Regions from separate parts of the Pseudoalteromonas sp. CO325X genome, predicted to be linked through region 1. Evidence: predicted binding sites of a transcription regulator. Region 1 holds the regulator's gene; the other holds the start of a gene.
What was found. The regulator LexA, encoded in region 1, represses DNA repair genes until DNA is damaged. The targets are predictions, from matches to a motif close to TACTGTATNNNNATACAGTA.

Region 1 (5,253 bases):
CGGTTTCGGCTAATGCCACGTAAACGCCGCCATGAACAATGCCCATGGGGTTATATAATTCGTTGCTCACAGGGAGGCAGGCGACCAGGTAATCGTCGCCTATCTCTGTGATCTCAATGCCGAGTTTAGTCATTAAGGTGCCTTTTTCACCTACACCTAAATCAAGCTTTTTACATAAGGCTAAATCAATCTCTTGGGCCCAAATACTCATCTGTATTCCTTAAACAGCAACGCGGGTAAAGGTTTTAATTCGGTGTTCAGTGGCTAATGTATCGACATAGTCGCGTACATGCTCTGGAAAGGTTAAGTCTTTGACCACAGTGAGGTTGCGCAGAAACGGAAACAACGCCACATCGGCCCAAGTAATATGTTCTGGGGTTTGCAGCCATGTTAACTCACTCAATGCGTGTTCCATTGTGGCGATATCAGCGTCGCTGTTGGCTAACACGCTATCGAAAGATTCGCCCAGGCGCTGCTCTTTCTTCTCGCGAAAATAGCTGATAGCGGTATCAATCGCGTATTCCGGTAGAGCCAGCTGCGGCCAGCGCACAAAGGTCAGCCGTAAAAAGGTTTCAAGATGCTTTTCAACCCACTGTTGGGCTTGATTAAAGTGCTCTCCCTGTGACAGCTCCTTGTTGGCAAGAGTGCAGAAATACTCGGCAATATCTAAGCTTTCGGCCATCGCGGTATCATCATCTTTGACCAAAATAGGCACTATTTTTTTGCCCACTAACTGGTTTGGGGTGGCCTCGTCATCGTTGAGGAGGAAGCGTACGTCCACCTCTAAGCCCAAGGCGCGTGCAACCAGTAACGACTTTATACAATAGGGGCAATGTTCAAATATAAACAGCTTCATAAAAAATACCTCAGAGCTTGCGAATTACTACCTTTTGGCCTTAGCTGTAACTAAACAATAGTTGCCGGACGAAAGCAAACTTTCGCCATTAGATCATCATGCAATATGAATCCGTTTACGAATTTTGGTTTACTCACAGCAGTCCACAGGATTGGTTTAAAAAAAGCGCCGACTTTGACGCCACAATAAAAAAGCAATTTTTACCTACTTACGAGGCAGCGCGCCAAGGCGAGCTTTATTCTTGGCGAAAATCTGCTCGAGGCGCGTTATGTGAAATTATAGTGCTGGATCAGTTTCCTCGTAATATGTTCCGCGATACGGCCCAAGCGTTTGCAACCGATACACTGGCTTTATGTTTGGCGCAGAATGCGGTGGAAAAAAAGTTTGCTTTGGAACTTGATGATACCGAGCGTAGTTTCTTATACATGCCCTATATGCACAGTGAGAGCCAGGCGATTCATGTGGTGGCCGAGCAGCTTTTTCGGCCCTTGAGTAATTATAAATATGAACTGGCTCACAAAGAAATCATTGACCGTTTTGGGCGTTATCCACATCGTAATGATATTCTCGGTCGGCAATCGAGCGACGCTGAGCAGGCGTTTTTAAATCAGCCCGGTAGCCGCTTTTAGTTAAGGGCTTTGTGCCCACTGCTTCGCTTGCTCACGTTGTTCATAACGAAAGGATTTAACCTCTGCATGAATAAAGTGTGCGCCTAGTTGCTGGGCAAAGTCACCAAGCAACGAATTGGTGGCAATGGCTACTTTGTTCACCTTTTTATGATGGTCACGCACAAATTGCAGATGAGAGAGTAACGCGGCAAATGAGTCCCACCCCGGAAAGTGTTCAGTAGCAATAATGAGAGCATGTAGCTTTGCATGCTGTTCAATGTAAGGGTCGATAATACGCACTGCTGCTGCAAAGTCTTCTGCTGTCAGCTGGCCTTGTGGTTCGAGTAGGGCAGTATTGTGTGTTTCGTTTATAGTGATATTGAGCATATATCCTCGCCAACGAGTTCATTGGATGCTCTATCAATATAGAATATTTACTTTCAAACGGTTGGTTATTGGTGCACGGTTGAGGGCAGTGCGCTGAGGTTTAAAGTTTCACCTACGCAGCTTTGCAGCAAACTCTGAACTTGGTCTTTTTCGCTTTGCGAGTAGCGAAGGTCATACTTGCTCATGATGTAATTAAAGCGCTGAATGTACTGACAACGGTAATCTTGGTGCGGCGGCAACCATTGCCAAGGACCTTTTGCTCCTTTGCTACGATTTAGGCCATCATCAACAGCAAGCAAGTTCTCCATATCGTTGGCAAATTGTGCCTTTTGCGAACGACTCCAGGTGGCAGCACCGTGTTCATAGGCAAATTTAAGCGGCACAATATGGTCTATATCTAAGTCATCGTCATTGCGTAGTATCTGCCCTGAATAAGGGTCATGCCACTGACCGCTGGTGACGGTGCAGCGCGCCTGGGTGGTGTAGCTTACATTAGTGTGTGATTGGGCAATCAGCACTTCAGCACGGGCGTCTTGGCAGTCGTGATCGGTGTCTAACCAATGTGGCCAGTTATCCCGATGATAACTATTTTCTGATGTGTGTTTAGTGTAGTTCTTTGGTAAACGTCCACCGTCTGCTAGACAGCTTTCTAAGTTCGCATAGGGAGTGAAAGATTGAGTGCGTTGATAATGAGCAGAGTCTTCAGGGTGACAAAGGCCGCTGCGCGACATCTTGACCGTATCGGCTTTGCACGCACCTATCGTCAGTGCCGAAATAAGTAAAAGGAACGCTGAAAATACACCTTGGCGAGTCATCTAACTGCTTAATAATATGACTAAAACAGCGCTACTTTAAAGCATTGTCGCGCATTCGTCACCTATCACTTTATGAGTATGAGGTGAGGTTGCATATGAACAAAAGCGAAGTTGCATTAATTAAGGTTGCAACAGTCAGCAAATTCCCTGATTTTATTTGCGATTTTCATTTAACTGTATATACTCACAGTTAAATGTACTGTATGGAAACCCAGTTGTATGCGCCCATTAACTAAACGCCAATCGCAAATTCTTGAGCTGATTAAAGTCTTTATTAAAGATACCGGCATGCCGCCGACGCGTGCAGAAATTGCACAAACACTGGGGTTTCGCAGTGCTAACGCCGCAGAAGAACATCTTAAGGCGTTGGCTAAGAAAGGCGTAATTAAAATGAAGCCTGGCGCGAGTCGAGGTATTCAATTGGTCGAGGAAGAAGAACCCGAACAATTGGGCCTGCCTTTAATTGGCCGCGTTGCTGCGGGCGAGCCTATTCTTGCCCAACAGCATATAGAGAGTCACTGCCAGATAGACCCATTGTTGTTCAAGCCTGCTGCAGATTACTTGCTGCGCGTAAATGGCATGAGTATGAAAGACATCGGCATCATGGATGGCGACTTATTAGCGGTACATCGCACTCAGGTGGCTGAAAACGGCCAAGTGGTGGTCGCGCGGGTTGATGAAGATGTCACCGTGAAGCGCTTAGAAAAAGCTGGGCGTAAGGTTCTGCTGCATGCAGAGAATGAAGAATTCACACCCATTGAAGTCGATTTAGAAAACGAATCCTTTAATATTGAAGGCTTAGCTGTAGGTGTGATCCGAAACGCCGACTGGATGTAATTAAATTTACTTATTTTGCCTCTAATAGGTCGGTTATTAGGGGCTTTCCCCACGTTCCCTCCTTAGCCACAGTGCTTTCTAACAGTTTGAATCTCCCTGTTAATTTATTAATAAAACGTAAACAAAAATAGTGTATTAACTTGCTATTAGCTCAATCTTTGACTAATTGGTTATATTACAGGCTTTGCTGGTCGGTTTTTCAACAGTTTGTTTAGGGTCAAAGTTGTCGACTGGTAAAAGCATAATAATAACGAAGATTGGGTATTAAGCTGTAACCGCCTCTTCCTTGCATTGCGCAACAATAAGGAGATGGTACACATGAAGAAGCTGAGCTCCCTCATGTTGCTATGTCTGTTATTCCCTCAATTGGTGTCCGCGAATAGCAAGTACAACTTGCGCCAAGGGGTAACTGACATTAGCGAAAATGTTTACCAACTACACATGACCATATTTATTATATGCTGTGTGATTGGTGTGGTTGTTTTCGCGGTGATGTTTTGGGCGCTGCTCAAACACCGCAAGTCAAAAGGGGTCACCCCCGCTACCTTTCATGAAAGCACCAAAGTAGAAATACTTTGGACAGCGATTCCATTTGTTATTCTCATAGCCATGGCTGTTCCGGCCACCAAAACCCTGATTGCTATGGAGGATACATCAAAGGCCGATATCACCATTAAGGTGACTGGATCACAATGGAAATGGCACTACGAGTATATGGGTCACGATGTGGGCTTTTACTCACTGCTGTCTACGCCTCAAGAGCAAATCAAAAATGCGCAAAATAAGGGCGACAATTACCTCCTCGAAGTAGATAAACCCTTGGTCATTCCCACTAATCAAAAAGTACGTTTTTTAATGACCTCGGATGACGTCATTCACTCTTGGTGGGTGCCCGATTTTGCAGTAAAGAAAGACGCTAACCCTGGGTTTATCAACGAAGCTTGGACGCGCGTAAACGAACCGGGTACGTATCGCGGCCAGTGCGCCGAGTTATGCGGCAAAGACCACGGCTTTATGCCGGTGGTCGTAGAAGCAAAACCCCCTGAAGAGTTTGACGCTTGGCTGGCAGAGCAGAAACAAGCGAAGCAAGCTCAGGCGCAGGCTGATGCTGAGCTGCTAGAACAAATCCTCTCAGAAGATGAGCTTATGGCATCGGGCGAGCAAGTGTACATCACTCGCTGCGCAGCTTGTCATCAGCCTACGGGGCTTGGTTTACCTGGAGTCTTCCCCGCCATTAAAGGCAGTCCCATAGCCACCGGCGATATTAACGACCATATCGATATTGTGCTGCACGGTAAGCCAGGGACTGCGATGCAGGCATTTGTCGGTCAACTTACGCTTAAAGAGTTGGCAGCGGTGGTTACTTACCAACGCAATGCCTTTGGTAATGAAACCGGTGACATCGTTCAACCAAGCGTGATTCAGGCCTATATTGATGGGGAGGAACAATGAGTACAGCAGCTGCAACACATGAACATCACGGGCCTGCAACCGGAATTAAACGCTGGCTTTTTACTACTAACCACAAAGACATCGGCACCTTGTACTTATTATTTTCGTTGTTGATGTTTTTAACCGGTGGCGCCATGGCAATGGTGATCCGAGCCGAGCTATTCCAACCAGGACTTCAGCTGGTTGACCCTCATTTTTTCAACCAAATGACCACAGTACACGGTTTGATTATGGTCTTCGGCGCCGTGATGCCTGCCTTTACGGGCTTAGCTAACTGGATGATCCCCATGATGATTGG
Region 2 (5,253 bases), on a different contig from region 1:
CTGACCACCAGCCCCTGACCTTGGGGCAGCCAAATCAGTATACAGCCTTGCATAGTTTTCAAATCCCACTCACTAAGCTGATAGTGACCTTTGGCTGTGCGCCGACGGGCGTTAGTGATCACGCGACATAGCTGGCTGTAGGCTTTTTTGGTTGGGCACAGGGCAATAAAATGTAAGTGTTGATAATGAAAAGAGCTGCCCACAATTAAACGCAGCGGCAGTTGCTGCTCTTTAATATGACTATGCGCCCGCACCACTGCGGCAACCGAGCACTCATCACACAAAGCCAAAGCCTGGTACCCCAGCTCACATGCTTGCGCCACCAGCTCTTCGGGGTGCGAAGCACCACTGAGAAAGCTAAAGTTACTCTGGCAAAAGAGTTCACTGTATTGCACGGCACTCATTAGGCGAAGTACCCCTGTACAAACCAACCCTGATGCTTGTCTTTGAACAACCAACATAATTGCCCTTGGGCATTTTCACCAATGTAATAGTCACGTTCAATTAATTGCTGTTGCCACCAATGGCTTTGTATCCGCTCTGGGCCGCGTAATAAACAAACCTGCTCGCTAAGCACTTGTGGTTCCAGTAAAAAATTAGGGCGCAGAGGGGCTGTTTTTTTACTGGAGCTGGAGGTGCTATAGCTGTGTAAAGGGCTTTCCTTCACTTGCGTATACTCAGGGATATGCGCATTGGTGCAATGCAAGTGATAACAATGTTGCGCCCCTAAGCGTGCGTGTAACACCCCTAGCAACTGCTGTTTTGCCAGCCCTTGCTGGCGCTTATCAAATAAGTTTTGGCTTTCACCTAAGGCATCACTGAATTGCTCACAGGTTAATTGCACGGCTATAACGGGGGCATCCAAGCTGAGGGTCTCAAGCTTAACCTGAACTAAAGTTAACCAAGGCACTAACTGCCCTTGTGGTGCCACACTATGAACCGCAAACAGCTGTGTGGGTAATTCGCGAAAATAAAAGCTAAACTGCAGCTTCTGGGTGTGCAATTGCATTTGCCGTAAATAAGCACATAAATGCTCACATAGGGTGGTCATCACCGGGAGTAAACGCGCGCTCTCGTCTATTTCAAAATTCAGCTCTTGCAAGCGCTGAAAGTACTGACTAGGTTGGTAAAGGCGATAGTAGCGCCCTTTTTTTGGTAAACGCACATGCCCTAGCTGCCCCTGCAAACGGGTGATGTAGTCCAATAATTCATAGGGAAAGCGTTGGCGTAGCTCGGCCTTAGGCAGCGCTAATAGCTGCCCAATCGTATTCAAGCCTAAGCGCGCCAATTGATGGTGGTATTGGCTACTTATACGCAACGCACTTACTGGCAACTGTTCCAAGCGGTGCTGTGCCGTAGCGGGGCTGTCAGTGATCATCTCAGTGCCCGCACGCGCTAACACTTCCGCCGCTTCAATACTCGGTGCACAACCATAGCGATAGTGTTGCAACCACTGCCTAAATACCCCTTGCAGCGCCTCAAATAGCTGCTCAATATCAGGATAGAGCATCCGCATACTGTGGGTCGCAAAAATTAAGCAGTCACTCCCACATAGAATAATATCGCCAGTACGCTGATAACAATGCTGCGCTATTTGTTGTAATAGCTGGCGCTCAAGCTGTTCATCATAGGCAAACACAGCCAATGTATTGCACAGGGCCGCCGCACTAGCGAGCCCCATCCCCGGCTTAATGCCGGCCTGTTGCGCTGGCGGGTTACTTTGCACCACCTTATCTTTGCACGCGAGAATAGCCGGCTCAGTCAGTGCCCGACATTGCAATTGCAAATCACAAAAGTGCACAGCTAAGAACATCAGCCTACCTCAACATGCTGTAACGGCTCATTATCGCCCCCCTTGAAAGCCTGATGAAGGTCGCTGTAATGTAAAAAAGGCCATAGCTGAGTGCGCCTTAGGTGGACTTCGCCACTGGCAAAACGCCCTTGTTGGCGCAATAAGCGCACGGTTAAACCGCTGTCAGAGGGCAAGATATGCACACTCAGCTGTACCGGCAGTGAGCAAGGCTGGGTGCTATAACTGAGCAAGACCAGCACCGCTTGCGATTGCTGACAGGCTAAGTTAAAACGCCGAACTTGGGTAAAGGATAGGCCTTCCTGCCATAACCATATTAAGGCACAACTGCTGCTACGAGCACATTGCTCTGCTGCCCACAGCGCCTCACTGTCACTTTTTGGTCGTAAAATAACGACGCGCTCGCTGGCTATCTGCAACTGGGCAAGCCAATGGGCACAAGGTTCTGCCGGGGGGTTAATAAGGATAATTAAACCCGATTGCTGCGCGCTTAGTAGCGCTTGCAGTAACCTAAATTCACCGATTGCCGGCTGGCTAAAAACACTGATCACTCCAGCATCAGGCCAACCGCCTTGCAATAAAGCATCAAGCTCAGAAAACCCTGTTGGTGTGTATGTTAACGGGCACGACCCTGTCTGTTCGCTCTGTGCTTTTGCATTGAAAATTAACCCTTGATGCTGCATTGAGGCTAATGTTGAATTCATAACCACCACCCAAAATACTGTTTATTTATACAGTATATACGATTTAAAAACTGCTCCCCAAGTTGTTTTCAAGAAGTATTTATAACAGCTTGTAATAACGGAGTTTTTAGTTCAGTTTCTAAGCGAGAAATGGCATAGTAGCTATTTACACGAAGGGTCATGCTCTCCATGATTGGCAACAGCTCGACAGCAATAGTAGTGAGTTCTGCTATCACCCTAGACTTACTGCGTGGCAGTGATGCAGCAGCGCTCTACCATGCGGTAGAGCAGAGCCGCGAACATCTATCGCGCTCAATGCCGTGGGAGCGCAATATCGTTGATAATGCCAGTGCCAAACACTACATTACGCAGCGCCTTAACAGCCCGTTGCCAGGCGCCAAATGGTTCGCTATTTACTTTCATAGTGAATTTGCTGGGGTATTCGCTATCAAGCATATAGACCCTCATACCCAAGTCTGTGAATTAGGTTACTGGTTAGCGAATATAGCGCGGGGACACAGAGTCATAGACAGTATCTTGGCTTACATCATTCCCTACTTGAGGGCGCGAGAAGATGTGCACTTCGTACACTTTCACTGCTTGGAAGACAATCTCGCCAGCATCAACATTGCGCAGCGCGCAGGGGCGGTGTTAAAGATGAAAATAGCCAATCAACTGGGTATCGCTAAGGACACCCAGTATATGTGCATTTATCAGCTCGCGATAAAGGTTCACACCTAATGTACTGCGTCGCGTTGGCGACTATGTGCTTGCTGTTCACTGTTATTCACCACCGTACAGAGCTGCTCGATGCCATCGAGCAGGCGCAAGCTATAACGGTGCAGTAAATCAGCATTAATGCTATTGATATGATTATGTTTTACGGCCGGAATCGTGGTCCATTGCTGCCAATTAATGGCGCTGTTATCAGCCCCTTTTTCATCGGCCATAACAATGACATCCGGTGCACTTAATAATACATTTTCAACACTGATTTGCGGATAATCAGCGCGACTATCGGCAAATACATTGTCACCACCACACAGCTCGATTGCTTTACCGATCAGCGTATTATTATTCACCGTCATCATGGGTTTTGGCCACAACTGATAAAACACCTTTTTACGCTGTTGTGAAGCACTTTGGTATTGCTCTTTTAAGCGTTGATAGCGCTGCTCAAATTGAGCAGCAACTTGCTCTGCTTCTATTGCGTGGCCGGTAAGTTCGCCAATCGCACGGATCTCTTTGGCGATATCTAATGGCCCTTCCACTTGACTGACTAGCAGCGGCACACCTAGGCGCTTCAATGCTTCGATGTCTTTGGCTTTGTTACCACTTTGCCACACCACCACTAAGGTTGGTTGTAGTGCCAATACCTTTTCAATTTGAATACCATAATAACCACCAATACGGGGGATATCCTGAGCCGCCTGCGGGTAGTCTGCGTGCTCAACGGTCGCGACGATGTGTTCGCCGGCGCCAATGGCATAAAGGTTTTCCACAATATGAGGAGCAAGAGCAATAATGCGCTGCTCACTGTGACCATAAGTATTAAGGCTGGCACACAGCATCCATAGCAACATCAAGATACGCATTAGTAATCAAACCCCGCACGCGCTTTAATGCCGGCCTCAAAGGCATGTTTTACATTACGAACCTCACTGACGGTATCGGCCAGTTCAGTTAAACGTCGATGAGCACCTCGCCCAGTAATAATCACTGATTGCATGGGTGGGCGGTTTTGTAGTGCAGCGAGCACCTCATCAAGATCTAAATAATCATAGGTGATCATATAGGTAAGCTCGTCGAGCAACACCAAGTCGATGCTGCTATCTTGTAAATAAACCTTAGCTTGCTGCCAAGTTTGCTGTGCTGCCTGGGTATCCGCTTCACGGTTTTGCGTCTCCCACGTAAAGCCTGTTTCCATCACCGCAAAAGGCACCCCTACCTGAGCTAATAAGTTGCGCTCACCGCACTCCCACAAGCCTTTAATAAATTGTACCACCGCCGCTTTTTGGCCATGACCAACACAACGGGCAACGGTACCAAAGCCAGATGTTGACTTCCCCTTCCCGTTGCCAGTGATCACTTGTAACACTCCCTGTTCGGTTTGCGCTTCGGCAATACGTGCATCCACTTCACTTTTCACTTTTTGCTGACGTTTTTTATGTTGTTCGTTTTTATCCGCCATTTACAACTCCATGATTGCATTAACCTTTATGGTCAAGTACGGGTTACTGAACACAGCCTCTAAGAGAGCGATATACTCAGTCTGTTACTCTATTCGTCGGCGCTTATGACCTATAACACAGCTTCTTGTTTACACCTTTTTGAGCCAAAAGCAGGTGAAATATATCACTGTATTACAAAAACGAGTAATCACTCATGCTCAGTATACGCTAGTGGTAGGGTAATAAAACAGGGACTTCGGTCATGCACGCTTTTGCACATCAACCACATACACCTAGCTGTAGCGATGACTCCGCTATGGATGGCAGTGTAGCTGGGCTATTTGCACACCAACAACAAAAAAGTTTACTCAAGCAACAACTTACAACGTCACCCATCCACCTAGAGAGTGATGCACTTAACGCCTTAGTCGTCGATACAGCACGCCAAATTATCACTCCACATAGTTTTGACCGATATGCTGTTAGTAAGCAGTTAAACTCGTTATTTACACACTTTAGTGCTTTATACGACCAAGCGGAACTTACCGCCAATGAACGCCGACAGCAGTTTATCCATCAGCATGGACTG

Region 2: a site for LexA is predicted at 2,530-2,549, ahead of EXT46_RS01455 (recombinase RecA). Genes of this name have one in related genera too.

Annotation. Positions count from the first base shown of each region.
Region 1 covers NZ_SGPG01000020.1:4,745-9,997, forward strand. The annotation lists gene EXT46_RS09920 (hotdog fold thioesterase) at 1-211, opposite strand, end outside; gene grxB (glutaredoxin 2) at 221-856, opposite strand; gene EXT46_RS09930 (DUF924 family protein) at 955-1,485, shown strand; gene EXT46_RS09935 (STAS/SEC14 domain-containing protein) at 1,486-1,851, opposite strand; gene EXT46_RS09940 (HNH endonuclease family protein) at 1,917-2,666, opposite strand; gene lexA (transcriptional repressor LexA) at 2,886-3,503, shown strand; gene coxB (cytochrome c oxidase subunit II) at 3,822-4,955, shown strand; gene ctaD (cytochrome c oxidase subunit I) at 4,952-5,253, shown strand, end outside.
Region 2 covers NZ_SGPG01000002.1:23,608-28,860, forward strand. The annotation lists gene EXT46_RS01445 (error-prone DNA polymerase) at 1-404, opposite strand, end outside; gene EXT46_RS01450 (DNA polymerase Y family protein) at 404-1,813, opposite strand; gene EXT46_RS01455 (recombinase RecA) at 1,813-2,514, opposite strand; gene EXT46_RS01460 (GNAT family N-acetyltransferase) at 2,713-3,234, shown strand; gene EXT46_RS01465 (cobalamin-binding protein) at 3,231-4,088, opposite strand; gene cobO (cob(I)yrinic acid a,c-diamide adenosyltransferase) at 4,088-4,684, opposite strand; gene EXT46_RS01475 (hypothetical protein) at 4,927-5,253, shown strand, end outside.